DNA from 2 places in the Lysinibacillus sp. RS11 genome. Region 1 is predicted to be linked to the other one. Evidence: riboswitches for the same ligand, from Rfam matches in the RefSeq annotation. Region 1 holds a riboswitch; the other holds the start of a gene.
The links. A riboswitch is a leader RNA that binds a small molecule or an ion and turns the genes downstream of it on or off. The one in region 1 is predicted to bind S-adenosylmethionine.
Positions count from the first base shown of each region.

Region 2: another riboswitch for S-adenosylmethionine. It lies ahead of AB9L17_RS20445 (Na+/H+ antiporter NhaC family protein); the one in region 1 lies ahead of AB9L17_RS01980 (O-acetylhomoserine aminocarboxypropyltransferase/cysteine synthase family protein).

Region 1 covers NZ_CP168124.1:374,903-378,327, forward strand. The annotation lists gene AB9L17_RS01970 (succinate CoA transferase) at 1-866, shown strand, start outside; gene AB9L17_RS01975 (glycerol-3-phosphate acyltransferase) at 1,079-1,723, opposite strand; SAM riboswitch class I at 1,879-1,992, shown strand; gene AB9L17_RS01980 (O-acetylhomoserine aminocarboxypropyltransferase/cysteine synthase family protein) at 2,109-3,410, shown strand.
Region 2 covers NZ_CP168124.1:3,953,915-3,957,339, forward strand. The annotation lists gene AB9L17_RS20435 (hypothetical protein) at 1-94, shown strand, start outside; gene AB9L17_RS20440 (hypothetical protein) at 188-475, shown strand; SAM riboswitch class I at 1,040-1,147, shown strand; gene AB9L17_RS20445 (Na+/H+ antiporter NhaC family protein) at 1,255-2,535, shown strand.

The DNA.
Region 1 (3,425 bases):
TTTCAGATATTTTAGATGCACCATCAACAATCGTTCCTGCTGATGAAGAAACAGATATTATGGCCAATCATTTATTAAACTTCCTACGTGAAGAAATTAAAGTAGGCCGTTTAACGAATAGTTTACGACCAATCCAATCAGGAGTAGGTTCAGTAGCAAATGCTGTATTATTTGGCTTTAAAGACTCTGAGTTTGAGAACTTGGAAATATATTCGGAAGTACTACAAGATGCGGTATTTGAATTAATAGATGCAGGTAAGGTAAACTTTGCATCTGCTACTTCTATTACTCTTTCCGAGGCAGTTGGAAACCGAGTGTATAGTAATTTCGAAAAATATACTGATAAATTAGTATTACGCCCGCAAGAAATTTCTAACCAACCAGAAATTATTCGCCGACTCGGGTTAATTTCTGTTAATACAGCGCTTGAAGTAGATATTTACGGGAATGTGAATTCTACGCATGTTTCTGGCACAAAGATGATGAATGGAATCGGCGGTTCTGGAGACTTTGCGCGTAATGCACGATTAGGTATTTTCGTCACAAAATCTTATGCGAAAGGCGGAAATATTTCTAGTATCGTCCCAATGGTATCGCATGTGGACCATACGGAGCATGATGTAGACGTAATCGTAACAGAGCAGGGAGTAGCAGATTTGCGAGGGCTTGCACCAAAAGAACGGGTTGCACTCATTATCGATAACTGTGCACATCCGGAATATCGTGAGCAATTACGGAAGTATTTTAACGATGCTAACGAAGCAACAGGTGGGCACCATACGCCACACAATCTAGAAAAAGCACTTTCATGGCATGTCAATTACGCAAAAAACGGGACGATGAAGGACCCTGCATTATCGAAATAATAAAATGAAGAAAGCCTTGAAGGACAGTTGACTTGTTCCTTCAAGGCTTTTAGTTGTTAAGAAGTATTGCGCGAAAAGCTAGGGACAAGCAAGGTCTCTGAGTGATCGGGTGGGGCCCCGAAGTAATCAGGAGAGCCGGCAAAGTGATCGTTTAAGACCCAGCCCGTAGCGGAAATCAAAGCCTTCTAATCGGGATGGATAAAAATGGTTAATCAACACACTTGTTTTTTCTTTTTCTTAAATGCAGAAGTCACTTTAGGCTCAGTTCCCTGAATTAATCTCTTTATATTTTCAATATGCAAAATGATTGCTATTGCAAAAAGTAGTAGGGCTATAATCGTTGGACCTACTCCAGGAATCCATAAATATGTTGCTGTACAAAAAACAAGATAAAATTCAAGTACACCGACAATTAAATAATTCGTCGCGAAAGATAAAATAACAAATAAAATGAGTGCAAATAAACCAATCTCCCAATCAACTGCTAGTAGGATCCCTATGATTGATGCAGTTCCTTTGCCGCCATTGAAGCCCATATGAAATGGAAAATTGTGACCTAGGATGACACCGGCAGCTATGATATAGGTTAAGAGCCAAACTTGTATTTCTGTTAAATTTGTTGCATCTGCTAGATAGAAATGGGCACCTATAATAGCTGCTACACCTTTACCGATATCGATAAGGGCGACTAATACGCCGTATTTCCATCCAAGGGAAAGTGTTGCATTGGAAGCACCAGCATTTCCATGACCAGCCTTTTTTAGATCGACCCCGGATAAGAACTGGGCGACTTTAGAGCCGTGAATACAGCCAATTAAATAACCAACAAGTAGAAAAATAATAACGGCTTTTACCATAAAACTCCTCCTTTCTAAATAAATACTAAAATAGTGTATGCGTTCGTAATACGTTCAGAAGCAGACAGAAGTTTCGGAAAAAATAAAATTTTAGTGTTGACAGAAAAAAAGTCTATGTTTATACTGTGTAACAACGATGGAAATTGAATCTCATACTCTTATCAAGAGCGGCGGAGGGATAGGCCCTATGATGCCCGGCAACCAGTAAGTGACGAACTTGCTAAGGTGCTAATTCCTACAGATTCTTACTTGGATCTGGCAGATAAGGGGAGGAAAACTTGCAACCGCAACCCTCTTCTTAGCTGAAGAGGGTTTTTGTTTTCTACTGAAAAATCCTCCTCATCTCCGGTGCCATCGTAAAAAAATAACCATTTGGAGGTATACAATGACAAATTTTAAACCAGAAACATTGCTGTTACACGGGGGCCAAGAGCCAGACCCTGTAACAGGATCTCGCACAGTACCCGTATATCGCTCAACGGCTTTCGTTTTTAAAGACACTGCTCATGCGCAACGTCTTTTTGCCTTAGAGGAAGCTGGCAATATTTACACTCGTATTACAAACCCAACTGTAGATGTTTTTGAAAAACGCGTCGCTTTATTAGAGGGCGGTACAGCAGCAGTAGCACTTTCATCTGGTGCAGCAGCTATCGCATTTTCCATTTTAAATCTTGCGGGTGCAGGTGATGAAATTGTCGCGGCGAGTTCTTTATATGGAGGTACTTATAATTTATTTGCCAATACACTACCAAACTACGGTATTAAAACAATTTTTGTAGACGAAACAAACCCTGAAAATTTCCAAGCAGCGATTACTGATAAAACAAAAGTGGTGTTCGCTGAAATTTATGGTAACCCAAGTTTAAAAGTGCTAGATATTGAAGCGGTAGCGAATATTGCACATGAAAACGGCTTGCCATTAATTATCGATAGTACATTTGCTTCACCATATGGCTCTACACCAATTGACTTCGGTGCAGATATCGTCGTTCATTCTGCAACAAAATGGATTGGCGGACATGGTACAACTTTAGGTGGCGTTGTAGTAGATGCAGGAAAGTTTGATTGGACTCGTGGGCGTTTCCCAGGCTTTACTGAGCCAGATGCTTCTTATCACGGTTTGCGTTATGGTATTGACACAGCAGAGGCTGCATTTGCCACAAAACTGCGTGTACAATTGCTACGCGACTTTGGACCAACGTTAAGTGCAGATGCAGCATTTAATTTATTACAAGGGTTAGAAACGCTTCATTTGCGTATTCCTAAACACAATGAAAATGCATTGGCAGTAGCTGAATATTTACGTAACCACCCATCTGTGGAATATGTAAATTACAATGGCTTAGAAGATTTCCCTACTCATGATTTAGCAAAAAAATATTTGAGAAATGGCTTCGGTTCAGTGCTTACATTCGGTATTAAAGGTGGACGTGAAGCAGGGCGTAAACTAATTGATAGTGTGAAATTATTCTCGCACGTAGCAAATGTAGGGGATGCCAAATCATTAATTATCCATCCAGCATCTACTACACATCAGCAACTATCAGCTGAAGAGTTAATCCAAACTGGTGTAACCGAGTCGCTCATTCGCCTATCAATCGGTTTAGAGGCAGTAGAGGATATCATTGCAGATTTAGAACAAGCTATTGAACAAGTAACAGCTTCTCAACAAACAATAGAGGCTTAATAAAAATTGGCTAAT
Region 2 (3,425 bases), 1.3 Mb from region 1:
AACATGGACGGGTGTACTACTATTTGGTCTTTTAGGAGGTGTTATTCAACTTCTTATTAATAAATTTAGTAAATCAGATAACCACGCGTATTGATATTAAATAAATCCGCCAATCTTCATTCGTAATAAAACGCCAAAGTTTCATTAATACGACAAGCGCCATTACGAGGAGGATTAAATATCGACAATGACTACAAATAAGAAAAAGTTGAATGAATCCGGAGGTCAATGGAGTAATGGATTTTATGTAGCATTAGCATATGGAATGTTATTCGTTTCTTTAATGCTCGTAACAGGAAAAGAGCTTACAATTAATATTTTGACTATACCCGCTTTAGTATTATTTTTGGTTGTTAGCGTTACTGAATATTTTGTGACGAGAGACGAAAAAAAAGATATGCCTCAATGGATTATAGTGGGAGCATTTGTTATGGCTGTTCTTACTGCAATAGGTATGACGGTTATTTCAAACTAGGGAGTGAGAAGATGCTACATAATGGAATAAAATAGATCGGATTTTTAGCTATGCTAATGTTTGGAGGCATTTTTATTTTCAGATGGTTTCTTCGAGATGAATTATTATTAGATCAATTCATTGGTTTTTTGGTAGGTTCTATTCTTTTTATCGTGTCTTTTTTTGTTAAAAGAAACTAAATTAGTCTGGTCGTCTCTACGATTACTATTGAGCTTTATAAATATGTCTCTTTACAATAGATGATTACTATCTTTTGCTTCACATTTTCTATACCTTCAATTTCTGCAAATGCACCTACATCTTTGTAATTCTCCTGTTTTAACAATCTAATTCCCTATCGTCGTGATAGATGGTTCTAAGATTACACCAACATTTTTAACATCTTAATTTAGCACTTCATAAATCGCCCCTCTCTTTTTTACCGTGGTCGCCTTAAAGCGGATTTTCTTTCTTGAAAAAACGTTTTTATGTTCTATGAAATAGTATTTAATTAAAAACAGGTTGCAATTATAGATGTTTTATTATAGTATTTCATTATTGTGCAAAAAAATAATATATTTTTTCTTCTTATCAAGAGAGATGGAGGGACTGGCCCTATGAGATCTCGGCAGCGGAACTTTGTGATTAAGTTACTGTGCCAAATCCAGCAAGCAATGGCTTGATAGATAAGAGGAGTGTTTTATAAATATAAGACCTCTTCTTGTTATTTCAAGGAGAGGTCTTTTTTTAGAAAAAAATGGACAAGGATGTATCCATTTTTAATTTTTGGAGGTAGAACAATGAAGAAAGAGAATCCATGGGCGCTGATCCCATTTGTTGTTTTTTTAGTTTTATTTATTGGTTCAGGGATTATTACAGGTGATTTTTATGCCTTTCCTGTCATTGTAGCCATTTCCATTTCGGGCGCTGTGGCTCTGGCGATGAATCGAAAAGAATCGTTTTCGCGAAAGGTTGATATTTTCTGCAAAGGCGCAGGAAATTTAAATGTCATGCTGATGGTTGTTATTTTTCTCTTGGCTGGAGCCTTTTCAGCGGTAGCAAAAGGCATGGGGGCAGTGGATTCCACTGTTAACTTTGCTTTATCGGTCATTCCGCCAAACCTGCTTGTCGTAGGCTTGTTCATCATTGCCTGCTTTATCTCCCTGTCAATGGGTACATCGGTGGGAACGATTGTTGCACTGGCGCCGATCGGAGTTGGGATAAGCGAGCATATCGAACTTTCCATGGCTTTAGTAATGGCAGCGATTGTTGGCGGTTCGATGTTTGGCGATAATTTATCCATTATTTCAGATACAACAATTACTGCCGTTCGTTCACAAGGCGCACAAATGAAGGATAAATTTAAGGTGAATTTTTGGATTGTGTTGCCGGCAGCTATTGTAACGAGCATTATTTTAGGGGTTATCACAATGGGTGAAACCGCACAAGTGGAGCATTTAAGCTATAGTTGGATAAAAATTGTTCCCTATGTTTTAGTTATTATTTTAGCGTTAGCTGGAATGAATGTTTTCTTTGTTCTCGCATTTGGTATTGTTCTCGCCGGGGCTGTTGGCTTAGCGGATGGCAGCTATCATTTAATGAGCCTTATGCAAACGATTGGCGAAGGAATGGCAGGCATGTATGAAATGGCATTTCTTGCAATATTAATAGCTGGAATGGTGGAGGTTATTAAGTTTAACGGAGGAATTGACTTTCTACTTCACCTTGCGACACGAAGAATTAAATCGAAAAAGGGTGCTGAATTTGGGATTGCCAGCCTTGTGGGTCTAACTAATTTATCTACGGCCAATAATACGATTGCTATTTTAATTGCTGGTCCGCTTGCTAAAAATATTGCTGAACAGTATGATATTGAGCCGAGAAAGTCCGCAAGTATATTAGATATTTTCTCCTGTACGGTCCAAGGTCTTCTGCCATACGGAGCCCAATTCCTGGCAGCCGCAAGCGTAGCTGGAATATCGCCAGTGAGCATGCTACAATACTCTTTCTATCCGATCTTGATAGGAATTTGCGGAATCATCGCTATCCTTATTGGATACCCGGCACAAAAGAAAGCCTGATCTTTATCACTTTAAAGTGATGGGGGTTGCTTTTAAGAAATTTGAACTTAAATTCAAAAAATCCAATTGTTTTGAAAAAAAGATTAATCAAAACGATTGGATTTTTTTATGGGGTTATAGGTAGGGTATATATGATCATTCCTATTGAGCTTTTTAAATACGTACACGTGTAATTGTTCTAAAGTCATAGAAATATGTGGTCAGGTTATTCACTATTCTTTAAATAAATCCATTGACATGTTTTTCATAAATTCTCTCACTTCTCGGATGCAAGGAAGTTCACTTTCTACAAGCTCCACCCCGACATTTTTTGCTAGTGGTTGAAGTATCGGGCTTAACTCTTTAGAATCAAATATTTTACTTGGTCTTACCTCTAAGCAATAGCTTTCGATAAATTTCAGGTTTCTTCTTACTTTCAATATGCAACTGGATCATTGTTCAACCTCCCTCTTCTACTTGTTAAAGGATGCCGATGAATCTACAACTTAATCTGATTTCACCCCATGTGCAATAATCACTTACTTCATCTCTTCATTAAATTTCTACTTTGTAGCTATTCACAAAGTGAACCACTCTCTATTAACTCTACTAACAACCTGTCCATTCTGCAATACTTCAAAATCCATTCCCCACCTTTGTGCACTCCTGAATACTTGACGTGTTAATTGTGAAAAACATCCTAAGTTGTCTAGGAACAGCGCTTTATTGTAATTATAAAATTCACATTTTAGAAAGCGAAAAAGTTTTCTAACTTTTATCAATTTTTGTTCAATTATTCACAAAAGTTGATTTTGAAACTGAACTGCCCCGTAAAAGTTAAACATAAATCTAACTTTTACGGGGGTTTTTTATAGCAAAATAAGTGCTGAACAACGTATTCGAGCAGTTCA